3 regions of the Citrobacter farmeri genome follow, and region 2 is predicted to be linked to each of the others. Evidence: predicted binding sites of a transcription regulator. Region 2 holds the regulator's gene; each other region holds the start of a gene.
The links. Region 2 encodes PhoB, which activates phosphate uptake and scavenging genes when phosphate is short. Its sites were predicted from a motif close to CTGTCATAAAACTGNCNNAT; they were not measured.

Region 1 (10,366 bases), 1.3 Mb from region 2:
AAATGCAGCACTCGCTGGGTAAACTGGGCATGCTGCATCATTTCCCGGACAAACTGTACAGCGGTTACGATATTCAACGCTGGAAGCCCGATCCGGCGCTGATGTTCCACGCGGCAAAAGCCATGAACGTCAACGCGCAGAACTGCATTCTGGTAGATGACTCTTCTGCTGGTGCACAGTCGGGAATTGATGCAGGAATGGAAGTGTTCTACTTCTGCGCCGATCCGCACAACAAGCCGATCGATCATCCCAAAGTAACGACCTTTACCGATCTGGCGCAACTGCCGGCGTTGTGGAAGGCGCGCGGATGGAATATTACGCGATAATAAAAAAGCCGGATGGCGCTCGCGCTTATCCGGCCTTCAGGATCCATGGTTTTGTAGGGCGGGTAAGCGAAGCGCCACCCGCCAAAAAATCACTCTTTTGGATCTTTACCCGCCAGCAGCTTATCCAGTTCATCGCCACCCACGTGGCGGAAATCCTGGCCCTTCACGAAATAGAAGATGTACTCGCAGATATTCTGGCAGCGGTCGCCAATACGCTCGATAGAACGCGCGCAGAACAACGCGGTCAGCACGCTGGGAATAGTCCGCGAATCTTCCATCATGTAGGTCATCAGTTGGCGCACGATCCCTTCGTATTCCTGGTCAACTTTCTTGTCTTCACGGTAGATACGAACCGCTTCGTCCAGATCCATACGCGCAAACGCATCCAGCACGTCGTGCAGCATCTGTACGGTATGACGCCCCAGTGACTCCAGGCTCACCAACAGCGGCTGATGCTGCTGAGAGAATTTCTCCAGTGCAGTACGACAAATTTTATCCGCTACGTCACCAATACGCTCCAGCTCGGCGATGGTTTTGATGATCGCCATCACCAGACGCAGGTCGCTCGCCGTAGGCTGGCGCTTGGCGATGATGCGAACACAGGCTTCATCGATCGCCACTTCCATCATGTTGACGTGCTTATCGCCATCAACAACGCGTTTCGCCAGCTCGCTGTCCTGATTGTGCATCGCGGTGATAGCATCAGAAAGCTGCTGCTCAACCATGCCGCCCATCGTCATTACCTGAGTGCGGATACTTTCCAGTTCGGCGTTGAACTGACCGGAAATGTGTTTATTAAGGTTTAAATTGTCCATCATTTCTCCAGATGCCCGGGGATATCAACCGTAGCGGCCAGTAATGTAATCTTCGGTTTGTTTCTTCGCGGGCTTGGTGAACAGGTCATCCGTGTTACTGAACTCAATCAACTCGCCCAGGTACATAAACGCCGTATGATCGGAACAACGCGCAGCCTGCTGCATATTGTGGGTCACAATCACCACGGTGTAATCCTGTTTCAGCTCAGTGATCAGCTCTTCGATACGACCTGTTGAGATCGGATCCAGCGCTGAGCATGGCTCATCCAGCAGCAAGACTTCCGGGCGAATAGCGATACCCCGCGCGATGCACAAACGCTGCTGCTGACCACCGGAGAGAGAGTACCCACTCTGGTGCAATTTATCTTTGGTTTCGTTCCACAATGCGGCCTTGGTCAACGCCCACTGCACGCGCTCGTCCATATCCGTACGGGACAACTTTTCAAACAGACGCACGCCAAAGGCGATATTGTCGTAGATAGACATCGGAAAAGGTGTCGGCTTCTGGAAAACCATCCCCACTTTGGCGCGCAGCAGAGCGATATCCTGGGTGTTGGTAAGGATATTGTCACCATCCAGCAGAATTTCACCTTCCGCACGCTGTTCCGGGTACAGTTCAAACATCTTGTTGAACGTACGCAACAGCGTCGATTTACCGCAGCCTGAGGGTCCGATAAACGCTGTCACCTGGTTCTTAGCGATATCCAGGTTAATGTTCTTCAGGGCATGGAATTTGCCGTAGTAGAAGTTCAAATCACGAACCTGAATCTTACCCGGAGCAGTATCAACCATACTCATTTCAATCTCTTCCTCATTCGACGTCGCATCGGCCACGCCGCAAATAATTAACCGTGTTTACTCTTGGCGAAAATAACGCGCGCCAGAATGTTCAGCAGCAGTACGCACAGCGTGATGATCAGCACCCCGGCCCACGCCAGCTGCTGCCATTCAGCAAACGGGCTCATCGCAAATTTAAAGATGGTGACCGGCAGGTTGGCGATCGGCTGCATCATGTCGGTACTCCAGAACTGGTTGGAGAGCGCAGTAAACAGCAGCGGGGCGGTTTCACCCGCGATACGCGCAATCGCCAGCAGGATACCGGTCATGATCCCGGAAACAGACGCTTTCAATGTAATCGCGGAGATCATTTTCCACTTCGGCGTTCCCAGCGCATAAGCCGCTTCACGCAGGCTGTCCGGCACCAGTTTCAACATGTTCTCGGTGGTTCTAATAACGATTGGCACCTGAAGCAGCGCCAGCGCGATCACCCCCGCCCAACCGGAGAAGTGCTCCATCTGCGCCACCACGATGGTGTACACGAACAGACCAACCACAATAGACGGGGCGGAAAGCAGAATGTCATTGATGAAACGAATCACTTCCGCCAGCCAGGATTTGCGACCATATTCCGCCAGATAAATCCCGGCCATGATGCCCAATGGCGTACCAAACACCGTCGCCCAGAGGATCAACAGACCACTGCCCGCCAGGGCATTCGCCAGACCGCCACCCGCCGTATTCGGCGGCGGCGTCATTTCGGTGAACAGCGCCAGCGACATCCCGTCAATACCGCGGGTAATCGTGGACATCAGGATCCAGATGAGCCAGAAAAGGCCAAATGCCATCGTTGCCATTGAGAGCGTGAGCGCAATGCGGTTTTTCATCCGGCGACGCGCCTGCATTTTGCGGCGGGATTCCGCCAGCTCTGCGGTAGTTTGCATTTCAAGCGTAGCCATTAGCGTGCCCCCTCATTCTTCGCAAGGCGCAAAATCATAAACTTAGACGCTGCCAGCACGATGAAGGTAATCACAAACAGAATCAGACCCAGCTCCATCAACGCCGCAACGTGCAGACCGGATTCCGCTTCGGCAAATTCATTTGCCAGCGCCGAGGTGATGCTGTTGCCAGGCATATACAGCGACGCGCTGTCGAGCTGGTAGGTGTTACCGATGATAAAGGTAACCGCCATCGTTTCACCCAATGCACGCCCCAGACCCAGCATAATGCCGCCGATCACCCCATTTTTGGTGAACGGTAGCACGATGCGCCAGATAACCTCCCAGGTGGTGCAGCCGATACCGTAGGCAGACTCTTTCATCATCACCGGCGTCTGTTCAAACACATCACGCATTACCGCTGCAATGTAAGGGATGATCATAATGGCAAGGATTACCCCTGCTGCCAGAATACCGATACCAAACGCCGGGCCGGAGAACAGCGCGCCGACAAACGGAATATTGGAAAGAATATTTCCGACCGGCTCCTGGAAATAAGTGGCAAACAGCGGAGCAAAGATAAACAGGCCCCACATGCCATATACGATACTCGGGATCGCCGCCAGCAGTTCAATCGCGATACCCAGCGGGCGACGCAGCCAGCCAGGCGCGAGTTCAGTCAGAAACAGGGCAATGCCGAAGCTCACCGGAACAGCGATCAGCAGTGCGATAAAAGAGGTGACCAGCGTACCGTAGATCGGTACCAGCGCTCCGTAGATGTCGTTTGGCGCGTCCCAGTCTTTGGTCCACAGAAATGAAAAACCAAATTTCTCAATGCTGGGCCAGGAGGAGATGATCAGAGAGACAATAATGCCACCCAACATCAATAGCACAATCAGCGCAGCCAGTTTTACCAGCGCGCTGAAGATTTTGTCGCCCTTTTTACCCGGTGGGTTAAAAGCAGGCTTGGTTGCAGCCATAAATCACTCTTTCCATTAAACGCGTTTACGAAGTTGCCCCAGCCGGATGGCGCTACGCTTATCCGGCCTACAAAGCGGGCCTACATTCATAACTGTAGGGCGGATAAGCGTAGCGCCATCCGCCAATTCGTCAAAGATATTCTGTTAGTACAGCGCTTTACCGCTGCTATCCTTCACATTAGTCTTCCATGCTGCACGGATCTGCTCAACCACGCTGTCCGGCAGGCTGGCGTAATCCAGGTCATTAGCCTGTTTGCCACCATTTTTGTATGCCCAGTCGAAGAATTTCAGCACTTCAGCACCCTGCTCAGGTTTCTTCTGCTCTTTATGAACCAGGATGAAAGTTGTGGACGTAATGGGCCACGCATCATCACCTTTCTGGTTCGTCAGATCCTGTGCGAAGGATTTGCTCCAGTCAGCACCTTTTGCGGCGTTAGCGAAATTCTCTTCGGTCGGACTGACCGGTTTACCATCAGCAGAAATCAGCCTGGTGTACGCCAGGTTGTTCTGCTTAGCGTAAGCGTATTCAACGTAGCCGATGGAGCCCGGCAGACGCTGTACGAACGCGGCGATACCGTCGTTTCCTTTACCGCCCAGGCCGGTCGGCCAGTTAACGGTAGAGCCTGCGCCCACTTTGGTTTTCCACTCTTCGTTTACTTTTGCCAGATAACTGGTGAAGACGAAGGAGGTACCGGAACCATCAGCACGACGCACGACGGCGATGTTCTGAGAAGGCAGTTTCACGCCTGGGTTCAGTTTGGTGATAGCTTCATCATCCCACTTCTTGATTTTACCCAGATAGATGTCACCCAGTGTTTTACCATCCAGCACCAGTTCGCCAGATTTCAGACCCGGGATGTTCACCGCCAGCACCACGCCGCCAATGACGGTCGGGAACTGGAACAGGCCTTCCTGATTAAGTTTTTCGTCAGACAACGGCGCATCAGAGGCACCGAAATCAACGGTATTTGCAGTAATTTGTTTAACACCACCGGAGGAGCCGATACCCTGGTAGTTGACTTTACTACCGGTCTCTTTCTGATAAGTATCAGCCCATTTGGCATACACCGGCGCAGGAAAAGTTGCACCTGCACCTGTCAGACTTGCTGCTAACGCAGAGAAAGCGCTCATAGATAAGGTCGCGGCGACAACAGTTGCGACAGTGGTACGCATAACTTTCATAATGTCTCCTGCAAGATTTTCGTAAATCATTGTTAAGTGGCTACGATGAGCAAAATAGGACAAACAGGTGACAGTTAAATGTACGAAATATGACAGTTTTATGACAATGGAAATTTACGTTAAATACGCGTTATTTTTTCCATTATTATCATTAAGTTAACTGACTATATGACAATAGCTTTTCAGGAAAATTTTCTTTTTGTGACACTGAAAAAAGTAGCTGAAGATGACGATTTGTCACATTAAAACAGCGGGAGAATTGATTAAAAACAGAGCAGGAGTGAAAAAAAAGCCCCGCTTTCGCAGGGCATGAACGTTTTACTCGACGGTAACCGATTTAGCCAGGTTACGCGGCTGATCTACGTCGGTGCCTTTAATCAGCGCCACGTGATAGGCCAGCAGCTGTAAAGGTACGGTGTAGAAAATCGGCGCAATGACCTCTTCCACATGCGGCATCTCAATGATGTGCATATTGTCGCTGCTGGTAAAACCGGCATCCTGATCGGCGAAGACATACAGTTGGCCGCCACGGGCGCGCACTTCTTCGATGTTGGACTTCAGTTTTTCCAGCAGTTCGTTGTTCGGTGCAACAACGATAACCGGCATATCGGCATCAATCAGCGCCAGCGGGCCGTGTTTCAGCTCACCTGCTGCATAAGCTTCTGCGTGAATGTAGGAGATCTCTTTGAGCTTCAGCGCGCCTTCGAGAGCGATCGGATACTGATCGCCACGGCCCAGGAACAGGGCGTGGTGTTTGTCAGAGAAATCTTCAGCCAACGCTTCAATGCGCTTGTCCTGAGAAAGCATTTGCTCGATACGGCTCGGCAGCGCCTGCAGACCATGAACGATGTCATGTTCAATGGACGCATCCAGACCTTTCAGGCGCGCCAGTTTTGCCACCAGCATCAGCAGAACGGTCAACTGCGTGGTAAACGCTTTCGTCGACGCTACGCCGATTTCCGTGCCAGCATTGGTCATCATCGCCAGATCCGATTCACGCACCAGGGAAGAACCCGGAACGTTACAGATGGCGAGGGATCCCAAGTAACCCAGCTCTTTCGACAAACGCAGACCAGCCAGCGTGTCTGCCGTTTCGCCAGACTGAGACAGAGTGATCATCAGGCTGTTACGGCGTACTGCGGATTTGCGGTAGCGGAATTCAGAGGCGATTTCGACATCGCAAGGAATACCGGCCAGAGATTCAAACCAGTAGCGAGAAACCATCCCGGAGTTGTAAGACGTCCCACACGCGATGATCTGGATATGCTCAACCTGAGACAACAGCTCGTTGGCTTTCGGGCCGAGTTCGCTTAAATCCACTTCACCATGGCTGATGCGCCCGGTCAGGGTGTTTTTAATCGCGTTCGGCTGTTCGTAGATCTCTTTCTGCATATAGTGGCGATAGATGCCTTTATCACCTGCGTCATATTGCAGATTTGATTCAATATCCTGACGCTTCACGTCCACGCCATTTTTATCAAAAATCGCGACAGAACGACGGGTCACTTCCGCAATATCGCCTTCTTCCAGGAAGATAAAGCGACGGGTCACCGGCAACAGTGCCAGCTGATCGGACGCGATAAAGTTCTCGCCCATCCCCAGACCGATAACCAGCGGACTACCCGAACGCGCAGCCAGCAGCGTATCCGGATGACGAGTATCCATGATCACCGTACCGTACGCGCCGCGCAGTTGCGGGATGGTGCGCAGCACAGCATCACGCAGCGTACCGCCCTGTTCCAGTTCCCAGTGTACTAAGTGAGCAATCACTTCGGTGTCTGTTTCTGAAACGAAGGTATAGCCGCGTGCTTTCAGTTCTTCACGCAGCGGTTCATGGTTTTCGATGATGCCGTTATGCACCACCACAATGTGCTCAGAAACATGCGGATGCGCGTTTGCTTCCGAAGGTTCGCCATGCGTAGCCCAACGAGTGTGAGCAATACCGGTGCCGCCGTGCAGCGGATGTTCTTCCGCAGCCTGAGACAGCATCTGTACTTTACCCAGACGACGCAGACGGGTCATATGACCTTCTGCGTCCACCACGGCCAGACCAGCAGAGTCGTAACCACGATATTCCAGACGACGTAAACCTTCGAGAAGGATTTCAGCTACATCACGTTGCGCGATAGCGCCAACAATTCCACACATAGTTTTTTATTCCGAATCAAGGCATTATGCCTGTCGTTGTCTTTCGACCTGTATGCCCGTTTTTTCGGGCGCCCCGAGCCTTGTAGAGAGTGGGGTTATTTTTATAGGTACTGCTTTTGGGCGGGAGGTATATGTTTACCTCCTCTCCCGGGTTTGCCTGATGACGGCTACGCCTTATCAGGCCTACTCAATCGTAGGGCGGGTAAGCGTAGCGCCACCCGCCTTATTGTTACTTTTTCTTCACCGGACGTTTCCATCCCGGCTTATGTACTTGTGGCACACGGCTGATGACCAGTTCATTATCAGCAACGTCGCGGGTGACGGTGGTCCCCGCCGCAATGGTGGCGCCATTTCCTACGGAGACCGGCGCCACCAGTTGGGTATCGGATCCGACAAAAACATCGTCGCCAATGATGGTTTTAAACTTGTTCGCACCATCGTAATTGCAGGTGATCGTGCCTGCGCCAATGTTCACGTTGTCACCAATTTCCGCATCGCCCAGATAGGTCAGATGACCGGCTTTAGAGCCTTTACCGAGACGCGCTTTCTTCATCTCAACGAAGTTGCCCACGTGAGCGCCTTCCATCAGTTCCGCACCAGGACGCAAACGAGCGAACGGTCCAATCGTGCAGGCAACGTCCAGATGGGCATCTTCCACCACGCTGTACGGGCTGATTTCACAATCATCGCCAATGACGCTGTTCTTAATGACGCAACCCGCCCCAATCTTCACGCGATGACCAAGCGTGACGCGACCTTCGATGATAACGTTAGTATCAATTTCAACATCCCGCCCGTGAACGAGCGTACCGCGCAGATCAAATCGCGCCGGATCGCGCAGCATCACGCCCGCCAGCAGCAGTTTTTCCGCTTGCTCGGACTGGTAAACACGTTCCAGACGGGAAAGTTGCAGGCGGTTGTTTACGCCTTCGACTTCACTCAGGCGATCGGGATGAACTGCCGCGATTTCACGACCTTCCTGATAAGCCAGCGCAATGATATCGGTGATGTAGTATTCACCCTGCGCATTGTTATTGGTCAGTTTAGACAGCCAGCGCTTCATGTCAGCGCCATTTGCAATCAGTATCCCGGTATTGATTTCCTGAATCTGACGCTGTTCGTCGCTGGCATCTTTATGCTCAACGATACCTGTCACTTTGCCATTTTCACGCGTGATACGACCATAGCCGCTCGGATCGTCCAGCTTAACCGTGAGCAGACCAATCCCCCCCTGGGGTTTGGCATCGCGCAGACGCTGTAGGGTTTCAATCGAGATCAGCGGGACGTCGCCGTAGAGCATTAAAATATCTTCATCATCGCCAAAGAAAGGCGCTGCCTGCTGCATAGCGTGGCCGGTACCCAACTGCTCCGCCTGCAACACCCAGTTCAGGTTGTCTTCTTTCAGGCTTTTTTTAAGCAGATCGCCACCGTGGCCGTAAACCAGATGTACCTGTGATGAACCTAATTCATTAGCAACATCAATGACATGCTGAACCATCGATTTCCCGGCAAGGGTATGAAGCACTTTTGGAAGATCGGAATACATACGAGTGCCTTTGCCTGCGGCAAGGATCACTACGCTCATCGCTTTATTCAACATACGCGTCCTGACTGTAATTTGAGAACGAATTTATACCGTTTCACTTTGAAAATACTACATTTTTTTCATCGTAAAATGGGAAGAGGATAAAACGCACAATCACGAGTTTTCCCCAACGGAGATAGAGACATTTTCGTCCATTTCTACGGCTTTTGTCTTCTGAAAAGTCACCTGATATCGTGAATAACGCGCCAGGCTAATGTTTTTGCTCTTTTTTTGGCCCATAAAGAAAGATGACATAAAAGCACAATAATGACAGGCAAAAAAAAACCAGCCTGAAATCAGACTGGTTTTTATTTTTCAACCCGGTGTTACATCGCTTTTTTGGTCAACTCGATAACGCGCAGTTTCGCGATCGCTTTGGCCAGTTCCGCAGATGCCTGAGCGTAATCCACGTCACCATGAGAGCTCTTAATGTGCTCTTCAGCCTTACGTTTCGCTTCCAGGGCTCTCGCTTCATCGAGATCCTGCCCGCGAATCGCGGTATCAGCCAGTACGGTCACGCTGCCAGGTTGCACTTCGAGAATGCCGCCAGACAGGTAGATAAACTCTTCATGACCGAACTGTTTAACGATGCGGATCATACCAGGCTTAATGGCGGTGAGCAGCGGAGCGTGCCCTGGGAAAATGCCCAGTTCACCTTCACTACCCGTTACCTGGATTTTCTCGACCAGACCAGAGAACATTTGTTGCTCTGCGCTGACGACGTCCAGGTGGTAAGTCATTGCCATATCACCCTCCGATTAAGGCGTTAAAGTTTTTTGGCTTTTTCTACGGCTTCGTCGATAGAACCAACCATGTAGAACGCCTGCTCTGGCAGGTGGTCATACTCGCCTTCCATGATGCCTTTAAAGCCACGGATGGTGTCTTTCAGGGAAACGTATTTCCCCGGAGAACCGGTGAAGACTTCCGCAACGAAGAACGGCTGGGACAGGAAGCGCTGGATCTTACGTGCACGAGCTACCACCAGTTTGTCTTCTTCAGACAGTTCATCCATACCCAGGATGGCGATGATGTCTTTCAGTTCCTGGTAACGTTGCAGCAGGGACTGTACGCCACGCGCGGTGTCGTAGTGTTCCTGACCAACCACCAGTGGATCCAGCTGACGGCTGGTGGAATCCAGCGGGTCAACGGCCGGGTAGATACCCAGAGACGCGATCTGACGGCTCAGTACCACAGTTGCATCTAAGTGAGCAAAGGTGGTGGCTGGTGACGGGTCAGTCAAGTCATCCGCAGGTACGTATACCGCCTGAACGGAGGTAATAGAACCGGTTTTGGTAGAAGTGATACGTTCCTGCAGAACACCCATCTCTTCCGCCAGGGTTGGCTGGTAGCCTACCGCTGATGGCATACGGCCCAGCAGTGCGGATACTTCCGTACCGGCCAGGGTGTAACGATAGATGTTATCGACGAACAGCAGTACGTCACGACCTTCGTCACGGAATTTCTCTGCCATGGTCAGACCGGTCAGCGCAACGCGCAGACGGTTTCCCGGCGGCTCGTTCATCTGGCCATATACCAGGGATACTTTATCCAGAACGTTGGAATCGGTCATTTCGTGGTAGAAGTCGTTACCCTCACGAGTACGTTCACCTACGCC
Region 2 (10,366 bases):
ATTCCCTAAAAAATGAGGAACACCGTGTGCGTATTGGTATTGATTTAGGCGGCACCAAAACGGAAGTCATTGCGCTCAGTGAGGCAGGGGAGCAGCTGTTCCGCCATCGTCTGCCGACGCCGCGAAACGACTATCAGCAAACCATCGAGACCATTGCCACGCTGGTGGCGATGGCGGAGAAGGCCACCGGGCAAACGGGCACGGTGGGAATCGGCATCCCCGGATCCATTTCGCCCTATACCGGTGTGGTGAAGAATGCCAACTCGACCTGGCTGAACGGTCAGCCGTTTGATAAAGATCTCAGCGCGCGTCTGCAACGTGACGTACGTCTGGCGAATGACGCGAACTGTCTGGCCGTTTCAGAGGCGGTCGATGGCGCCGCCGCCGGAGCACAGACGGTTTTTGCGGTGATCATCGGTACTGGCTGCGGCGCGGGCGTCGCGCTCAATGGTCGGGCACACATCGGTGGCAACGGTACGGCGGGCGAATGGGGACACAACCCTTTACCGTGGATGGACGAGGATGAACTTCGCTACCGTGAAGAAGTCCCCTGTTACTGTGGAAAACAGGGATGCATTGAGACGTTTATTTCCGGCACCGGATTCGCCACCGATTACCATCGCCTGAGCGGCAATCCGCTTAAAGGCAATGAAATTATCCGCCTGGTGGAGGCGCAAAACGCGCTGGCCGAACTGGCGCTTAGCCGCTATGAACTGCGGCTGGCGAAATCGCTGGCTCATGTGGTGAATATTCTCGATCCGGATGTTTTCGTTCTCGGCGGCGGGATGAGCAACATTGACCGCCTGTACAAAACGATTCCACCGCTGATTAAACAGTTTGTGTTCGGCGGGGAGTGCGAAACGCCGGTGCGCAAAGCCCTGCACGGTGACTCCAGCGGCGTGCGCGGCGCCGCGTGGCTGTGGCCGCAGGAATAACGTAAGGAAAGGCCGGAGGGCGACGCCTGTGCGCCTTATCCGGCCTGTAATCCCCACCGGCAGGAACTATTCCACTGCAAACATTTTGTCGAGTTTGCTGTAGCCCAGTCCGTTGATTTTCTTCACTTTGATCTGTACCGGAATACGTTCTTTCATCGCTTCCACATGGCTAATCACGCCAATCGTTTTTCCGCTGGCATTGAGCGCATCCAGCGCATCAAGGGCGGTATCCAGCGTTTCACTGTCGAGCGTGCCGAAGCCTTCGTCAAGGAACAGTGAGTCAATGCGCGTTTTGTGGCTGACCAGATCGGAGAGCGCCAGCGCCAGCGCGAGACTGACAAGGAAGCTCTCGCCACCGGAAAGCGTTCGGGTATCGCGCACCGCGTCGGCCTGCCAGGTGTCGACTACCTCCAGTTCCAGTGCTTCACTGGCTTTGCGCTGCAACAGATACCGTCCGTGCAGGCGGGTCAACTGGTTGTTCGCCAGCCACACCAGGTTATCCAGGGTCAGCCCCTGGGCGAATTTGCGGAATTTATCACCCTCTTTAGAGCCGATCAGGGCATTCAGATAGCCCCAGTCCTCAACCTGCTGCATCGCGTTGTCGATTTTTTCCATCAACGCCTGCTGTTGTTGGCGATTATCGCTATCTTGTTTTAGCTGTTGACGTATTTCACCCTGACGTGTGGCATTGTCGCGCACCCGATCGTTTAGCTGCGCCACGGCTTGCTGAATGTGTTCAACCGACTGCGTGAGGTCCAGTCCCTCAGGCGGCTGTTGCTGATGCGCTGCCAGCGCCTGGGCTGACTGTGCGGCGAGCGTCTGCGCCTGCTGAAGCTGGTTTTCCAGCGATTGTTTTAGCTGTTCCAGACGCGTAACCGCCTCATCATCCAGCAGCGCGGCAAGAAACGCCGCCCGATCGGCAAACGGGCTGTGTTCAAGCCCGGCATCGAACTGCGACTGCGCGTCGGCAGCACGCTGAGTCTCCTGCTTCTCTTGTTGCTGTAACGTCTGCAATTGACTGTGCAGCGACACACACTCATCGTGCACCTGACGCCAGTTTTCCAGCGCCACGCTTTCATCATCTTCAGTATCGGAACTCACGGCAGGCAGCGTTTCGAGCAATGGGGTAAGCTGTGCGATGCGCGCCTGCAACGCCGTCAACTCCGTCTGTCGCTGCTGCCACGTTTGTGCATCTGCCGCGCGGGCGTTTAACCACGCTTCCTCGCTGCCTTCCTGCGGAAGTGACAACGTATAGCGGCTTAACTGCGCTGACAGCGCTGCCTCGCGCTGGTCGATTTGCTGGCGGAACTGTGTCACCTGTTGCGCATGGGCGGTGATTTGCGCCTGTAGATCATGGCGTTGGCTGAGCTGATAAAGCTGTTGCTCGTGCTCGTCCTGCGCTGTCAGCCAGGGCTGAATATCTTCCTGCGGCACTAACGTGACGTTCAGCGCATCGACAGTGGTTTGCCACTGTTGAGTGAGCGCTTGCTCTTCTTTAGCCAGCGTTTGCGCTTCGCTTTCGTCACGCTGTAGCTGCTGATTTAGCGCCTCCGACTGTCCACGCAGCGTGGCGCCTTCGTCGGCCAGCGCTTTAACCTCTTTCTCCAGCGCATCGCGTCGCGCCTGATTAACGCCGGGCTCGAGTGCCTGATACGTCGCGACAGCGGGATGAGCGGTTGAACCGCAAAGCGGGCAGGGTTGACCGGACTGTAGCAGCGCACGCTGGCTTTCCAGATCTTTAATCCGCGCTTCCTGTTCGCAAATGGTTTTAACATCCTGATACTGCTGATATTTATCTTTATACTGTTGACGCTTTGCCTCGAGCAGAGTATTGAGCCGGGCCTGGTCCTGCTTGTTATGCGCAATCGCCGCCTGAAGTTGATTCAGACGTGTCAGTCGGGGAGCTAGCTGACCGTGGAGTGAAAGCAGCTGCTGGCGCAGGGGACGCAGCAGCGCGTGCTGCGCCAGCGCCGTTGCGACCTCATCCGCCGTCAGATTGAGCGTCACCGGTGGCAGCAATTCCAGCTTACGGCTATCGTTTACCTGCTGTTGCTGCCATTTCGCCATCTGAATCTTATCGCTGGCCTGCTGAGCAAAAAGGGCTCGCCATCCTCCTAACTCGTTGCTCCATAAGCGAAAGCGGTCGTGTGCGTTTAGCCACTCGTTGAGCGTCTGTTGCGTGGAGAGCAGGGCGATGGACTGCCGCTCAGCCTGGCGGCGTATACGATCGCGAAGCGCGAATCTGCTTTGTAAGCGAGTATTCACTTCGTTGATCTGCTGGCGAGTGCGGGTGACCGTAGCCGATTGCTCCTGAATACGCTCCCACAGTGGGCGCAATGCTCTGGCAGGCTGCGCCAGACTGAGCGTCGCCAGTTGTGGTTGGGCGTTTTCCAGCGCCTCCTGTGCAACCCGCTGCGCCTGCTGACGCTGGTTGACGTCGGCCAGCAGTTCGTGTTGTCGCGTCAGCCAGTTCTGGTGCTGCTGTCCGGTCCGCTGTTGGGTGACCAGCTGCTTCTCTTCGTCAGTGAGCGCCTGCAAACTTTCTGTCAGCGTCTGCAACGCCTCTGGCGCTAACAGTGTGACGCCGCTGGCCTGCGCCTGTAATTTTTCCAGTTCGGTGCGCGCGGTTTTGTGCTGCTCAAAGACCTGGGCGGAGATCTGTCCATAAATTTCCGTGCCGGTCAGTTCTTCCAGTAGTTCCGCACGCTCCTTTGGCTTAGCGTTGAGGAAAGCCGCGAATTGCCCCTGTGAGAGCAGCATTGAGCGGGTAAAGCGGCCGTAATCCAGCCCGGTCAGATCCGCCGTCATCTCCAGTTTGTCTTTCACTTTATCGGCAAGGATTTTCCCGTCGGCGCAGCGCGCCAGTTCAACGCGCGGAACCTGCAAATTGCCGTCGGGCTGGTTGCGCGCACGGTTCTGGCTCCAGAACGCACGATAAGCTTCGCCTTTGACTTCAAACTCCACTTCCGCCAGACATTCCGCCGTATCGCGGGTCATTAGATCGTTTTGCGATTGTGACACGGTATTCAGGCGAGGCGTCTCGTGGTACAACGCCAGGCAAATCGCGTCGAGCAGCGTGGTTTTACCGGCCCCGGTGGGTCCGGTGATGGCAAACAGACCGTTGCTGGCAAACGGCTCGGCCGTGAAATCGACCTTCCATTCCCCTTTCAGTGAGTTGAGGTTTTTCAGGCGTAGACTGAGAATTTTCATGCCTCATGCTCCCCGGACAGCGTCTGTAACGTGCGACGAAAAAGTGACGTCAGGCGTTCGCATTGAGGTGGCTCAAGTTCTTCCAGCGCCAGGCGGCGCGAAAATACTTCATCTACGCTCAGTTCGCTCAGCGTTTCCCGGCGTTCGTTACTCAACATGCGCTCGCGTTGCTCCCGACTGCGACGGACTAACAGCACTTCAACAGGCAGCGTTTCCGTCAGCGCCTGAATTTTACGCTGCATATCATGCAGGTATTCATCGGTAGTGATTTCAATATCCAGCCAGACAGGTGGGCTTTGCTCGCTATCACGCCACTGCTCCAGTTGCCCGGTAATCGCGGCGAGATCGCCTTTCAACACCGCCAGCGGTTGCGTTACCGGAACGGTGAGTTCCTCAACGCTGGCTAACTTGCCGTCCTGGAAGTCCACCCGATGCACGTACTTATTTTTGCCGCATTCATCAAAACTCAGCGCGATGGGAGAGCCGCAGTAGCGGATATGCTCTGTACCACCAATCTTCTGCGCCCGGTGGATGTGGCCCAGCGCGATATAATCGGCGGTCGGGAAGTTTTGTGCCGGGAACGCATCCAGCGTGCCGATATAAATGTCACGAACGGCGTCACTTTTGCTGGCGCCGACGGTGGTCAGATGACCGGTGGCAATAATCGGCAAGGCGAGATCGCCGCGTAACGTGCAGGCAGCCTCGTATTGCTGCTGGTAATAGTCGGTGATGGCACCCAGAAGATGCTGCTGTTTTTCCTGACCGGACAGCCCCGCCTGACTGCTGATAATGTCACGTGGACGTAAAAATGGCACCGGGCACAGCACCGCGCCGGGCTGACCGTCGCGACGATTCAGTATTTGCGGCGCATGACCTGCGCTGGCCACCACCGTGGTATTGAGAAACGCCAGAATGTCGCGGGATTCATTTAACGTGGCGACGGAATCGTGGTTTCCTGCTAATACCACCAGATGGCAGCCCGTTTGCTGCAGGTTGACCACAAAACGGTTGTAGAGCTCACGAGCATAGCTTGGCGGCGAGCCGGTATCGAATATATCGCCCGCAACGACTATCGCATCCACCTGCTGTTCGACCGCCGTTTCCAGCAGCCAGTCGAGAAAGGCCTGATGTTCAGCGGCACGGCTTTTGCTGTAAAAATTTTGTCCCAGATGCCAGTCAGAGGTGTGAAGAATGCGCATAACGGTTCCATGGCAAAAAAGCATAAAGGGGATTATAACCATTCGGGGGCTGTAATATCTCGTTTCTCGGGTGTCATAAATCAACAACCTAAGGTTAACGTCAGCACGCATTTTCATAAATCTGTCATAAAACTGACGCATAATGGCGCCGCATTAAGACAGATGATGATAAGCAACTTATATAACAGGGCAAATCATGGCGAGACGTATTCTGGTCGTAGAAGATGAAGCTCCAATTCGCGAAATGGTCTGTTTCGTGCTTGAGCAAAATGGCTTTCAGCCCGTTGAAGCTGAAGATTATGACAGTGCGGTGAATCAGCTTAATGAACCCTGGCCGGATTTGATCCTTCTTGACTGGATGTTGCCCGGCGGTTCTGGTCTACAGTTTATTAAACACCTCAAGCGTGAAGCGATGACGCGGGATATTCCGGTCATGATGTTGACCGCCAGAGGAGAAGAAGAGGATCGCGTACGCGGCCTGGAAACCGGCGCGGACGACTACATTACCAAACCGTTCTCCCCGAAAGAACTGGTCGCCCGCATCAAAGCGGTGATGCGCAGAATTTCACCAATGGCGGTGGAAGAAGTCATTGAGATGCAGGGGCTGAGCCTGGATCCTACATCGCACCGCGTGATGATCGGCGAAAATCCACTCGATATGGGGCCGACGGAATTTAAACTGCTGCATTTCTTTATGACCCACCCCGAACGGGTTTACAGCCGCGAACAGTTGCTGAACCACGTCTGGGGCACCAACGTCTACGTTGAGGATCGCACGGTCGATGTGCACATTCGCCGCCTGCGCAAGGCGCTGGAAACCAGCGGCCACGATCGGATGGTACAGACGGTTCGCGGAACAGGGTATCGTTTTTCGACCCGTTTTTGAAAGACAAGAATAAGAGCCAGGCTCTGAAGGGAGAGTGACCCGTGCTGGAACGGCTGTCATGGAAAAGGCTGGTGCTGGAACTGATACTTTGCTGTATCCCGGCCTTGATCCTAAGCGCATTTTTTGGTTACCTGCCGTGGTTTTTACTGGCATCGGTAACAGGACTGCTGATCTGGCATTTCTGGAATTTATTACGCCTCTCATGGTGGCTGTGGGTCGACAGAAGCATGACGCCGCCGCCGGGACGAGGCAGTTGGGAACCGCTGCTGTATGGTTTGCATCAGATGCAATTGCGCAATAAAAAGCGCCGTCGCGAGCTGGGCAATTTGATTAAACGCTTTCGCAGCGGGGCAGAATCACTGCCCGATGCGGTGGTATTGACTACCGAAGAGGGCGGGATCTTCTGGTGCAACGGTCTGGCGCAGCAGGTACTGGGCTTACGCTGGCCGGACGATAGCGGGCAGAATATCCTGAACCTGCTGCGCTACCCGGAGTTTACGCAGTACCTTAAACTGCGGGATTTCAGTCGACCGTTAAATCTGGTGCTCAATACCGGTCGCCATCTGGAAATCCGCGTCATGCCGTATACCGATAAGCAACTGCTGATGGTGGCGCGTGACATGACGCAGATGCATCAGCTTGAAGGCGCGAGACGCAATTTCTTTGCCAACGTGAGCCATGAACTGCGCACTCCGCTGACGGTGTTGCAGGGCTATCTTGAGATGATGCATGAGCAGACGCTGGAAGGGGCAACGCGCGAAAAAGCGCTCTTAACGATGCGTGAACAGACCTCGCGCATGGAAGGACTGGTGAAACAGTTGCTCACGCTGTCGAGGATTGAAGCCGCGCCGACGCTTTTGCTCAATGAGCAGGTCGATGTGCCGATGATGCTGCGCATGGTCGAACGCGAAGCGCAGACGCTCAGCCAACAGAAGCACACGTTTAGCTTTGAAGTGGATAACCAGCTGAAGGTGCTGGGGAACGAAGAACAGCTGCGTAGCGCGATGTCTAACCTGGTGTACAACGCAGTGAATCATACGCCGGCAGGAACCCATATCATCGTCCGCTGGCACACGGTGCCGCACGGCGCGGAGTTTAGCGTGGAAGATAACGGGCCGGGCATCGCACCGGAACATATCCCGCGGTTAACGGAGCGATTTTATCGCGTTGATAAAGCGCGATCGCGACAAACGGGCGGCAGTGGGCTGGGGCTGGCTATCGTAAAACATGCGGTGAATCATCACGAAAGTCGCCTGAATATCGAGAGTCAACCGGGCAAAGGAACACGCTTTAGTTTTGTGCTGCCGGAACGATTAATTGCCAAAAAAAGTGCTTAAAGTACAATCGTAAGGTTTTCTTTCCATAAGCCAGCCAATGCTGGCTTATTTTCTTTGCAGCTAAGATAAGTCTGCTGAATTTATCAACGCCTGGTTGTTTTTTGTTCGAATGATAAGCCATGACTTTTTCTTTAACATAGTGTTTTGCACTGGCCTTTAATTTTATATCGCTATAATCTTCCGGTTTTTGGATCCCTCCTTGCTTTAAAACGTTATAAGCGTTTAAATTGCGCCCCAGATGCTGTCAGACTGACTGCATTCAGGCGGTAAATCGAAAAACTATTCTTTGCTTTCCAGGTTATGGGATATATCCCTCTGGAATAGCTTAAAAAAACCGCTGTTTCTTCCCGCAGGGAAAGACAATAAGTTAATTTAATCAACACCACATCCACAGGCCGTAAGCTTTATGACCCATCAGTTAAAATCGCGCGATATTATTGCGCTGGGCTTTATGACTTTTGCGCTGTTCGTCGGCGCAGGGAACATCATCTTTCCTCCAATGGTTGGTTTGCAGGCTGGCGAAAACGTCTGGATGGCGGCTGTCGGCTTTTTGATCACGGCCGTGGGGCTACCGGTGCTGACCGTTATCGCGCTGGCGAAAGTCGGTGGTGGTGTTGACAGTCTGAGTACCCCTATCGGCAAAGTGGCTGGCGTTCTGCTGGCGACCGTCTGCTATCTGGCCGTTGGACCGTTATTCGCAACTCCGCGCACTGCAACGGTCTCTTTTGAAGTGGGTATTGCCCCGCTGACCGGCGACTCGACTCTGCCGCTGCTTATCTACAGCGTGGTCTATTTTTCGATTGTGATTCTGGTGTCGCTGTATCCGGGTAAACTGCTGGATACCGTTGGGAACTTCCTGGCACCGCTGAAGATTCTGGCGTTGATTGTACTTTCCGTTGCCGCCATCATCTGGCCTGCCGGCCCGATCAGTCATGCGATGGAAGCCTATCAGACGGCAGCATTTTCCAATGGCTTCGTGAACGGCTATCTGACAATGGATACGCTGGGGGCGATGGTCTTTGGTATCGTGATTGTTAACGCGGCACGTTCTCGCGGTGTCACTGAAGCACGTCTGCTGACCCGTTATACCGTCTGGGCTGGTCTGATGGCGGGCGTTGGATTAACGCTGTTGTACCTGGCGCTGTTCCGCCTTGGTTCAGACAGCGCAACGCTGGTCGATCAATCAGCGAACGGTGCGGCGATCCTGCACGCTTATGTCCAGCACACCTTTGGCGGTGCGGGTAGCCTGCTTTTGGCGGCGCTGATTTTTATCGCCTGTCTGGTGACGGCGGTCGGCCTGACCTGCGCCTGTGCGGAGTTCTTCGCCCAGTATGTGCCGCTGTCTTACCGTACGCTGGTCTTCATTCTTGGCGGATTCTCGATGGTGGTTTCCAATCTGGGGCTTAGCCATCTGATTCAGATCTCTATTCCGGTACTGACAGCGATTTATCCCCCGTGTATCGCACTCGTTGTGTTAAGTTTTACCCGCTCATGGTGGCATAATTCGACCCGCGTCATTGCACCAGCAATGTTTATCAGCCTGATTTTTGGTATCCTTGATGGTATTAAAGCATCGGCAATCGGCGACGTGTTACCGGCCTGGACCCAGCGCTTACCGCTGGCGGAGCAAGGCCTGGCGTGGTTAATGCCCACCGTCGTGATGGTGGTCCTGGCGGTTGTCTGGGATCGCGCAGTGGGTCGGCAGGTGACCTCCAGCGCACACTAAGATTGCGGAAAATTTGTTTTAACCACGGGGCTATTACTGGCCCCGTGGTTTTTTATTGTGTTGATGGGTTAGGAATCGATGGAAAGTAATAACAAGCTGAAGCGGGGGCTAAGCACCCGACACATTCGCTTTATGGCCCTGGGTTCAGCAATCGGCACCGGACTGTTTTATGGCTCTGCAGATGCCATAAAAATGGCCGGACCGAGCGTGCTGCTGGCATACATTATCGGCGGGGTAGCGGCTTATATCATTATGCGCGCGTTGGGGGAAATGTCCGTACACAACCCTTCCGCCAGCTCATTTTCGCGCTATGCGCAGGAAAACCTCGGCCCACTCGCCGGTTACATCACCGGCTGGACCTACTGCTTTGAAATACTGATTGTCGCCATTGCCGACGTGACCGCGTTTGGCATCTACATGGGCGTCTGGTTTCCGACTGTACCGCACTGGATCTGGGTGCTCAGCGTGGTGCTGATCATCTGCGCCATCAACCTGATGAGCGTGAAAGTGTTTGGCGAACTGGAGTTCTGGTTCTCCTTCTTTAAAGTCGCCACCATTATTATCATGATTGTGGCCGGTTTCGGGATCATCATCTGGGGGATTGGTAACGGCGGGCAACCGACCGGGATCCATAACCTGTGGAGCAACGGCGGCTTCTTTAGCAACGGCTGGCTGGGGATGGTGATGTCACTGCAGATGGTGATGTTCGCCTATGGCGGTATTGAAATTATCGGCATCACCGCCGGGGAAGCGAAGGACCCGGAGAAATCCATTCCGCGCGCCATTAACTCGGTACCGATGCGTATTCTGGTGTTCTACGTGGGGACGCTTTTCGTCATCATGTCTATCTACCCGTGGAACCAGGTAGGAACTGACGGCAGCCCGTTTGTGCTGACCTTCCAGCATCTTGGTATTACTTTTGCCGCCAGCATTCTCAATTTTGTGGTGCTCACCGCGTCACTGTCGGCGATTAACTCTGACGTCTTTGGCGTCGGTCGCATGCTGCACGGGATGGCAGAGCAGGGCAGTGCGCCAAAAGTGTTCGCCAAAACCTCGCGCCGGGGGATCCCATG
Region 3 (10,366 bases), 1.6 Mb from region 2:
ATCGCTCAGGCTATTCTCTACCGCTTTTTCCAGGTTAGCATACAGCGGATAACTGGACTTCATTTCCCCTTTGCTGCCAGGCAATATGCGGATACCGCCGCTGATCCATTCGCTGGCGCTGGCCCCAAGGAACTCAACACCATCCAGACCCACTTTGACATCCACACGACTGTTGACCACGAATTTACTGTCACCCTGAACCAGGTCGCGATGCTGTGGATCAACAGCCACGGTGAACTCGACTCCTTTGCTGGTCAGCCTGCGTTCGATCACCTGGCCTACCTGGACACCGTGGAGGATCAGCGGTTGACCTGCATCGATGCCGTAGCTTTCGGGGGCGGTCAGGGTAAACGTCAGAACGTCCGGTTCGTGAAGTAGCGCTTTTTCACCAGGGACAACCACGAACTCACTGCGCGGTTCACCGGTACCAGGCACCAGTTCAAAGGTTTTTCCTGTCAACAACGAGCTGATATTGGCGTCACTTAACGAGAGTTTGGGACTGCGCAGTTCAATGCGCGTGCCGTCACGCAACAGCGTCACGACGCTGGGGTCAACGGTCATTTCGCCAGTGACTTTACCGCCCGGCTGTAAATCCAGTTTGGTGAGCTGGCCGACTTCCAGACCCTGATACATCAAGGAGGTGGAATCTGCTCTCAGCCCTTCGCCGCTGGGCAGCTCAAGTTTAATAATGACCCCGCGCTGGCTGTGAGCCAGATCTTTATACAGGCCAAAGGTATCATCTTGTTCTGCGGATTTTGAGTCATCGGGCGAGTCAAAAGCGATTGCACCATTCACCAGGGCTGCCAGGCTTTCCAGTTTAACTTTCGCGCCGCTCAGGCTGACGTCAGCGTCCACGCCGGAAACGTTCCAGAAGCGACTGCCTTTCTTCACCAGGTTAGTGAAGCGGCGTTCCACCAGGACATCGATAGTGACGCCCTGTTTGTTTGGGTTAATGCTGTAATCGTAAACCTTGCCGACCGGGATCTTACGGAAATAAACCAGCGAACCGCTGTTCAGTGACCCCAGATCGGGCGCATTGAGATGAATCATCAGATCGCCATTATCCAGGCGATATTTCGGCTGGGTATCGAGGGCGACGAAATGATCTTGCTCTTTGCCTTTGCCGGGCATCATGCCGATATAGTTACCGCCAACCAGCGCATCAAGGCCAGAGACCCCCGCAAGCGACGCTTTGGGCGTCACCAGCCAGAACTGCGTGTCTTCGCGCAGGGCATCTTTCATGTCGGACTTTATGCTGACGCGCACCTCAATTTTACGCAGATCCTTGCTCAGGCTGATGTCCTGAACCGTACCCACCTCAACGCCCTGATAGCGAACGGGTGTACGGCCCGGTACGATGCCATCCGCAGACATAAAGTCGATGGTTACGGTGTTACCGCGATCTTCATAGCTGTTCCATATCAGCCATCCCGCAATCATTAATGCAATCAGCGGGAGTAACCAGAATGGTGAGATACGGCGTTTCGTTTTAATCTGCGCTTCAGTCTGCGAAGCGGGCGTTTCCTGACTCATGTGCATCCCAAAGTAAGCGGCTGTCCAGCCATTCCACTGCAAGAATAGTCAAAATGACCGCTGAGCCGAAATAAAACGCAGCCGGTCCCATAGTAAAAGCAAGAATCTGGTCGCGGTTAATTAGCGACATGGTTAAAGCGATAACAAAAAGGTCCAGCATCGACCAGCGACCAATCCACGTGACCAGGCGCAAGAGTTGCATACGCGTGCGTAGACCCTGTTCACATTTGAACTGAATACTGAGCAACAGCGTAAACATGACGATCACTTTGGTAAATGGCACCAGAATACTGGCGATAAAGACCACGGCGGCCACGGCGACATTGCTGTTTGCCAGTGACAGGATACCGGACATGATCGTGTCTTCCTGCCGCCCACCGTTCACGTAGATAACCGAGATAGGCATCAGGTTAGCAGGCAGCAGTAAAACAATCGATGCCAACAACGCCGCCCAGCATTTTTGGATACTCTGATTTCGGCGCACGCGCAGGGGAATATGGCAGCGCGGGCAGCGTCCACGTGGATCCGGATAGCCGGTAAAATGACAGCCGAGACAAATACGCAACTGTTCATCCGGGCGTTTGGCGGGTCGCTGTGGATAAAAGCGTTCCCACAACTGTTCAATGTTCAGGTGCGATAGCGTCAGGATACTGAGGATCACCAGCGCGATAAAAGCGTAAAGCCCAACGCCAGGCTGCAAGAAGGCATAATCCTGAACTTTGATCGATGCCACGCCAATGCCCACCAGATAGATGTCCAGCATTACCCACTCTTTGAGCTTCTCCAGCATCAGCAGCACCGGGCGCAAATTCATGCCGAGAATATTGCCGAACCACAGGTATGCAATCGAGGTCACGAGGATCAGCGGCGCGCCCGCGACGCAAAACAGCACCATCGCGGCGGTAATCGGATCGCCTTGTCGCGTCATCTGCCAGATCCCCTGCATCACGTTGGCGTCAATGCGGATACCCAGCAGATAGATATGTAGCAGCGGTTCGCCCCAGGCGAAGGGCATCAACAACAGCATGGTGACGGCCATCGCCCCCAGGCGCGTCAGCGACCAGTCACGGCCATCACGAATTTTCGCCTGGCAGCGGGGGCAGTAGGCGCTCTGGTGAGAGCGCATCTTCGGCAGACTAAACAGCAGATCACACTGAGGGCAACGCTGATAGTGCGCACGAGGTAGTGCTTCGCTGATGGATCGGATCGCTATCTTTTTTGTCGGCGTGATCTGGGGTGTCTTGAGAGCCATGTATCGCGAATCAAAGTGTTAGAATTATGTAATCTTAACTCATGACGGGAATGATCTTGAGCATTAACGCATTTAATGCTTATTTTAATAGGCTGGCAGTATCAGAGTAAGACAACTAAGTGATTATATAATGAACAAGACAGAGCTATACGCGGATCTGAACCGCGATTTTCAGGCATTAATGGCAGGAGAGACCAGTTTTCTGGCCACGCTGGCGAACACCAGCGCACTGTTGTACGAACGTCTTTCGCAAGTGAACTGGGCGGGATTTTACCTGCTTGAAGGCGATACGCTGGTATTAGGTCCGTTTCAGGGCAAAATTGCCTGCGTGCGGATCCCGGTGGGGCGTGGCGTGTGCGGCACAGCTGTTGCCCACAACCAGGTGCAGCGGATTGACGACGTTCACGCCTTTGATGGTCACATCGCCTGCGATGCGGCCAGTAATGCGGAAATTGTCCTGCCATTAACCGTCAAGGGCCATATTATTGGCGTGCTGGACATCGACAGTACGGCGTTTGGACGCTTCACCGCTGAGGATGAAGAGGGGCTTCGCCAGCTCGTCGCGCAACTTGAAACCGTGCTTGCAATGACGGATTACACAAAATTCTTTGCGAGCGTCGCAGGATAATCAACGGATAACGTAGCAATTACTGATGGCGTCATTATAATGTCGCCTGTTCATGCCTGCTGCTTGTTGGCTACGTCCGTTGTAATCAGGAAATTTCATGGAAAATCAACCTAAGTTGAATAGCAGTAAAGAAGTCATCGCGTTTTTGGCCGAGCGTTTTCCGCAGTGTTTTAGTGCGGAAGGCGAAGCGCGCCCACTGAAAATTGGCATTTTTCAGGATCTGGTAGAGCGTATTGAGGGCGAAATGAACCTCAGCAAAACGCAACTTCGTTCCGCTTTACGTCTTTATACTTCAAGCTGGCGTTACCTGTACGGCGTTAAGCCGGGCGCAACGCGTGTCGATCTCGACGGCAACCCATGTGGTGAGCTGGATGAGCAGCACGTTGAACATGCGCGTAAGCAGCTTGAAGAAGCGAAAGCTCGCGTTCAGGCGCAGCGGGCAGAGCAGCAAGCGAAAAAACGCGAAGCTGCCGCCGCCGCAGGGGAAACCGAAGACGCCCCTCGCCGTGAACGTAAGCCGCGTCCTGCAGCACCGCGCCGCAAAGAAGCGACTGAGCGTAAACCGCGTGCTGAAAAACCGGCCGTGAAAGCGCCACGCGCACCTCGTGAAGAGAAATTGACTCCGGTTTCGGATATTTCAGCGCTGAGCGTTGGACAGTCTCTGAAGGTGAAAGCTGGCAACGATGCGATGGATGCCACCGTATTAGAAATCACCAAAGATGGCGTCCGTGTACAGCTGAATTCGGGTATGTCTTTGATTGTACGCGCAGAACACCTGGTGTTCTGAAACGGAGGCCAGGCCTGGCATGAACACATTTTTTAGGCTTACCGCGTTAGCTGGCCTGCTTGCAATAGCAGGCCAGACCTTCGCTGTGGACGACATTACGCGTGCCGATCAGATTCCTGTTCTTAAGGAAGAGACCCAGCACGCCACGGTGAGTGAACGCGTTACGTCGCGTTTTACACGTTCTCATTATCGTCAGTTCGATCTCGATTCAGCCTTTTCCGCCAAAATTTTCGACCGCTATCTGAATTTACTCGACTACAGCCACAACGTGCTGTTGGCGGGAGATGTCGAGCAGTTTGCGAAGAAGAAAGGGCAGTTGGGGGATGAATTGCGTTCGGGTAAGCTCGACGTTTTTTACGATCTCTATAATCTGGCGCAAAAGCGTCGCTTCGAACGTTTTCAGTACGCGCTGAAAGTGCTGGAACGTCCGATGGATTTCACCGGCACTGATACCTTTAATCTTGATCGCAGCAAAGCGCCCTGGCCGAAAGACGAGGCCGAGTTGAATGCGCTGTGGGACGGCAAGGTGAAGTTCGATGAGTTAAGTCTGAAGCTGACCGGCAAAGACGATAAAGAAATTCGCGAGACGTTGACGCGTCGCTATAAATCCGCGATCCGTCGTCTGACGCAAACCAACAGTGAAGACGTTTTCTCACTGGCGATGACGGCGTTTGCCCGCGAAATTGATCCGCACACCAACTACCTTTCGCCACGCAATACCGAACAGTTTAATACCGAGATGAGCCTGTCCCTGGAAGGGATTGGTGCCGTATTGCAGATGGACGATGACTATACGGTTATCAACTCCATGGTCGCAGGCGGCCCGGCGGCGAAGAGCAAAGCGATTAGCGTTGGCGATCGCATCGTCGGCGTGGGGCAGACGGGAAAAAGCATGGTCGATGTGATCGGCTGGCGCCTGGATGACGTTGTTGCACTCATCAAAGGGCCAAAAGGCAGTAAAGTTCGTCTTGAAGTTCTGCCCGCCGGCAAAGGAACAAAAACCCGAACGGTTACACTGACGCGGGAACGCATCCGTCTGGAAGACCGCGCGGTTAAGATGTCAGTGAAAACAGTGGGTAAAGAGAAAGTCGGCGTGCTGGATATCCCTGGCTTCTATGTTGGCCTGACTGACGATGTCAAAGTTCAGTTGCAGAAACTGGAAAAACAGAATGTCAGCAGCATCGTCATCGATCTGCGGACCAATGGTGGCGGCGCGCTGACTGAGGCGGTTTCTCTGTCTGGTCTGTTTATTCCTTCTGGACCGGTGGTTCAGGTTCGCGACAATAATGGCAAAGTCCGTGAGGACAGCGATACCGATGGCGTTGTTTACTACAAAGGTCCGCTGGTGGTGCTGGTCGATCGCTTCAGTGCGTCGGCATCGGAAATTTTTGCGGCAGCCATGCAGGATTACGGTCGTGCACTGATCGTCGGCGAACCGACCTTCGGTAAAGGTACCGTACAGCAGTATCGTTCGCTGAACCGTATTTACGATCAGATGCTGCGTCCGGAATGGCCTGCACTGGGCTCTGTACAGTATACGATCCAGAAGTTTTATCGTGTGAATGGCGGTAGTACCCAGCGTAAAGGCGTCACGCCGGATATCATCATGCCGACGGGGAATGAAGAGACAGAAACCGGCGAGAAGTTTGAAGATAATGCGTTGCCGTGGGATAGCATCGACGCCGCAACGTATGTGAAATCAGACGATCTGACACCGTTCGGTCCTGAATTACTCAAAGAGCACAATGCGCGTATCGCGCAGGATCCTGAGTTCCAGTACATCATGAAGGATATCGCTCGTTTCAATGCGATGAAGGACAAACGTAACATCGCGTCTCTGAATTACGCGCAGCGTGAAAAAGAGAATAACGAGGATGATGCGATGCGTCTGGCGAGAATCAACGACCGGTTTAAACGTGAAGGGAAACCGGTTCTGAAGAAACTGGATGATCTGCCAAAAGATTACCAGGAGCCGGATCCGTATCTTGATGAAACGGTGAAGATCGCGCTGGATTTGGCGACGCTTGAGAAAGCGAAGCCAGCGGAACAACCCACCGCGGCGAAGTAACTTCATACAGGCACAAGAAATTGTGCCTGTTTTTTTTAACAAGCGCATGAAGTCGTCAGCCTGGTGCAACAAAATGTAAAGTTGTGTCTTTCTGGTGACTTACCGGGCATTGATGCTTGAAAATAGCGGTACGACCCATACGATGTGGGTAATCGCATAGTGCGTTTTGTTAAGTTGAGGTTAAAAGAAGATTATGATGCGAATCGCGCTTTTCCTGTTGACGAACCTTGCCGTTATGGTCGTTTTCGGGCTGGTGCTGAGCCTGACAGGGATTCAGTCGAGCAGCGTCCAGGGCCTGATGATTATGGCGTTGCTGTTCGGTTTTGGTGGTTCCTTCGTTTCACTGCTGATGTCCAAATGGATGGCGTTACGTTCCGTCGGTGGGGAAGTGATCGAGCAACCGCGTAACGAAAGAGAACGCTGGCTAATGAATACGGTTGCCACGCAGGCGCGTCAGGCCGGTATCGCCATGCCGCAGGTCGCTATTTACCATGCGCCGGACATTAACGCGTTTGCCACCGGGGCGCGCCGTGATGCGTCTCTGGTCGCAGTCAGTACCGGCTTGCTGCAAAACATGAGCCCGGATGAAGCTGAAGCGGTTATTGCCCATGAAATTAGCCATATCGCGAACGGTGACATGGTCACCATGACGCTGATTCAGGGCGTTGTGAACACCTTTGTTATCTTTATCTCGCGTATTCTGGCGCAGATCGCCGCCGGTTTTCTCGGTGGCAACCGTGATGAAGGTGAAGGCAGCAACGGTAACCCGATGATCTATTTTGCGGTTGCGATGGTACTGGAACTGGTCTTCGGTATCCTGGCGAGCATCATTACCATGTGGTTCTCTCGCCACCGTGAATTCCACGCCGATGCAGGTTCCGCCAAACTGGTAGGGCGTGAAAAGATGATAGCTGCGCTACAGCGTCTGAAAACCAGCTACGAACCGCAGGAAGCGTCCAGCATGATGGCTTTCTGCATTAATGGTAAAGGTAAATCGCTGAGCGAGCTGTTCATGACTCACCCGCCGCTGGATAAACGTATCGAAGCGCTGCGCAGTGGGGAATACCTGAAGTAAGCCTGTCAGCATGAAGAGAAAGCGCGTCCGGGGACGCGCTTTTTTTACGCTTGCGCCCGGGGTTGTGTAATGCGTAAACCACTCACCACCGCCGCCACGGTCGCCAGAATCCCCGCAGCCAGCAGAGAAACATGCGTGCCGTTATCCCCGAACTGGTTCAACAACAGCGCGACCAGCGCCGCGCCCGAGCTTTGTCCCAGCAGACGAGCGGTTCCCAGCATGCCGCTTGCGCCACCGCTGCGTTCACGCGGTGCTGACGTGATGATCGTATGATTATTGGGTGACTGAAATAAACCAAACCCGGCACCGCAGAGGATCATCGGCCAGATGATATTCAGATCGGACGGCACGTCAGGAAGCAACACCAGGGCAAACAGCCCGCTTGCCATCACCAGCAGACCCAGCGCCCCCAGCAAACCAGCATGGACGCGTTCGATCAGATAGCCGGCCAGTGGTGCCATGACCATCGTTGCCAGCGGCCAGGGGGTGAGCAGCAACCCCGTCTCAACTTCACTGCGTCCCAGTACCGTTTGCAGGTAGAAGGGGAGGGAGACCATCGCCAGCATTTGAGCGCAGAAGGAGCAGATCGAGGTGCCAATCGACAGTGAAAAAAGCGGAATACGCAGCAGGTCAACCGGTAATAACGGCACCGGCAATGCGAGCTGACGGCGGATAAAGAAGTAGCCCACCAAGACCATTGCCATGAGTTCAGCACTGACCAGCGTCAGGGACTGACCTTGCGCAAAGCCGCTCAGGGCGGTGATCAACAGGCCAAACGTCAGGGCATTCATCACGGCGCTGGGGATATCAAAACGCGGTTTATTGCTGCGTGAACCATTGGGCGGGAGAAAGCGTATCGCCAGAATTAGCGCAATAATTCCTAACGGCACGTTGATCAGAAACAGCCATTTCCAGGAAGCGATCGAAAGGATTGCTGCGGCAATGGTTGGGCCTGCGGCCGCAGAGACGGCGACAATAAAGGAGTTGATGCCCATCCCGCGCCCCAAATGGCGCTGAGGATAAATCAGACGGATCAGCGCGGTGTTGACGCTCATCAGCGCCGCGCCACCAAACCCCTGCACGATACGCGCCATCGTTAACATCTGTAGCGAGTCTGCGAGTGCGCAGAACAGTGAAGCCAGCAGAAAGACGACCAGCCCGCATTTGTAGATGCGGCGATAGCCAAACATATCGCCAAGAAATGACAGCGACAGTAACGAAACGACAATGGCGATCTGATAAGCGTTAACGACCCAGATTGAGCTGGCGGCTGAGGCGCGTAAATCAGCGGCAATGGTGGGGAGAGCCACGTTGGCAATGGCACCGTCCAGTACGGCCATCGAAATACCAATAACAATGGTTAAAATGGCGCCATATCGCTGCGGAAGCGGCAGGCCATCGGCCTGGGATTTATTCATGTGATTGATAGTTTCTGCGAAGAATATGATCAGGGTAGTGATTCTAGCATTGATATTCAGGCTTTATGTCGCAGATTTGTAACGGAGTTAGCAAAGATGGATTGCGGGCGCCTGACCATGAAATTATAATAAAAAATCGTTCTGATTTTTATAAAACACTCGTAATGAGGTGATAGATGGCTAACGCAGATCTGGATAAACAACCCGATTCTGTATCTTCCGTGCTGAAAGTTTTTGGCATTTTGCAGGCGCTGGGTGAAGAGCGCGAAATAGGGATTACCGAGTTATCACAACGCGTCATGATGTCAAAAAGCACCGTTTATCGCTTTTTACAGACCATGAAAACACTGGGTTATGTGTCACAGGAAGGTGAGTCCGAGAAGTATTCTCTGACGCTGAAACTGTTTGAACTGGGCGCGCGTGCGCTACAGAATGTTGACCTTATCCGCAGCGCGGACATCCAGATGCGCGAACTCTCTCGTCTGACTAAAGAGACCGTGCACCTCGGAGCGCTGGATGAAGATAGCATCGTATACATCCATAAGATTGATTCGATGTACAATCTGCGCATGTATTCGCGCGTAGGACGTCGTAACCCGCTTTACAGCACCGCAATTGGTAAAGTGCTGCTGGCCTGGCGCGATCGTGATGAGGTGAAGCAGATTCTGGACGGTGTTGAGTACAAACGCAGCACCGGACGCACCATCACCACCACAGAAGCATTGCTGCCAGTGCTGGATAAAGTCCGCGAGCAGGGCTACGGTGAAGACAACGAAGAGCAAGAAGAAGGTTTACGCTGCATCGGTGTACCGGTATTCGATCGTTTTGGTGTCGTGATCGCTGGCCTGAGCATCTCCTTCCCGACGCTGCGTTTTTCTGAAGAAAACCTGCATGAGTACGTTTCGATGCTGCATACCGCGGCGCGTAAAATCTCTGAGCAGATGGGTTACAACAATTATCCCTTCTGATGACGTCATGATGTTGATAATAAACTGCCGGCTTTTGCGCCGGCAGTTTTTACCCAGATGACAGCCTGCTTAAGAGATATGCATTATGGACATCAGAGTGGCGGAAGATTAACCGTTATCGACGACCACGGTGCTTTTACGCAATAGCGGGCAATCCGTTAACCCTATGATACCGCTATCGGTATGAACATATTGCGCGGTGGCGGTTCCTCGCGCGGTAAGATATTTGCACTGCAATCCCAGTCCGGCCGCATTCTCCTGACTACCTATCAGAACACCATACCCACTGAGTAATAATCCAATCCAGACAAGCGCAAACAGCACGATAGCGCGAATAATCAAACGCATTATGACCTCTTTTCTTCTATACGTTAGACTGAGCTTAGCGCTTACGCACATTGATACAAGTAAAGGATTCTTAAAAAAACGCTAATGTCTCCTGTAGTTAGTCCTGGTTTAAGATAGACATGATAATTTGGAGGCATAAGATGTTGATGCGGAGAGTGGAGTGAAAAAGTTTCGATGGATAATTCTGGTGGTGGTGGTGCTTGTGTGCCTGTTGCTGTGGGCCCAGGTGTTCAACATCATGTGTGACCAGGATGTACAATTTTTCAGCGGAATTTGCGCCATCAATAAA

Region 1: pstS (phosphate ABC transporter substrate-binding protein PstS) is a predicted target of PhoB. The motif match lies at 5,106-5,125, and genes of this name have one in related genera.
Region 3: kdgR (DNA-binding transcriptional regulator KdgR) is a predicted target of PhoB. The motif match lies at 8,827-8,846, and genes of this name have one in related genera.

Annotation. Positions count from the first base shown of each region.
Region 1 covers NZ_CP077291.1:4,817,480-4,827,845, forward strand. The annotation lists gene yieH (6-phosphogluconate phosphatase) at 1-326, shown strand, start outside; gene phoU (phosphate signaling complex protein PhoU) at 416-1,141, opposite strand; gene pstB (phosphate ABC transporter ATP-binding protein PstB) at 1,166-1,939, opposite strand; gene pstA (phosphate ABC transporter permease PstA) at 1,987-2,877, opposite strand; gene pstC (phosphate ABC transporter permease PstC) at 2,877-3,836, opposite strand; gene pstS (phosphate ABC transporter substrate-binding protein PstS) at 3,981-5,018, opposite strand; gene glmS (glutamine--fructose-6-phosphate transaminase (isomerizing)) at 5,337-7,166, opposite strand; gene glmU (bifunctional UDP-N-acetylglucosamine diphosphorylase/glucosamine-1-phosphate N-acetyltransferase GlmU) at 7,396-8,766, opposite strand; gene I6L53_RS22800 (F0F1 ATP synthase subunit epsilon) at 9,078-9,497, opposite strand; gene atpD (F0F1 ATP synthase subunit beta) at 9,518-10,366, opposite strand, start outside.
Region 2 covers NZ_CP077291.1:3,530,186-3,540,551, reverse strand. The annotation lists gene mak (fructokinase) at 27-935, shown strand; gene sbcC (exonuclease subunit SbcC) at 1,002-4,145, opposite strand; gene sbcD (exonuclease subunit SbcD) at 4,142-5,344, opposite strand; gene phoB (phosphate response regulator transcription factor PhoB) at 5,541-6,230, shown strand; gene phoR (phosphate regulon sensor histidine kinase PhoR) at 6,272-7,567, shown strand; gene brnQ (branched-chain amino acid transporter carrier protein BrnQ) at 7,974-9,293, shown strand; gene proY (proline-specific permease ProY) at 9,372-10,366, shown strand, end outside.
Region 3 covers NZ_CP077291.1:1,941,715-1,952,080, forward strand. The annotation lists gene I6L53_RS09150 (PqiB family protein) at 1-1,533, opposite strand, end outside; gene yebS (membrane integrity lipid transport subunit YebS) at 1,502-2,785, opposite strand; gene I6L53_RS09160 (GAF domain-containing protein) at 2,916-3,413, shown strand; gene proQ (RNA chaperone ProQ) at 3,511-4,200, shown strand; gene prc (carboxy terminal-processing peptidase) at 4,220-6,268, shown strand; gene htpX (protease HtpX) at 6,462-7,343, shown strand; gene I6L53_RS09180 (MFS transporter) at 7,388-8,761, opposite strand; gene kdgR (DNA-binding transcriptional regulator KdgR) at 8,938-9,729, shown strand; gene I6L53_RS09190 (YobH family protein) at 9,838-10,077, opposite strand; gene mgrB (PhoP/PhoQ regulatory lipoprotein MgrB) at 10,238-10,366, shown strand, end outside.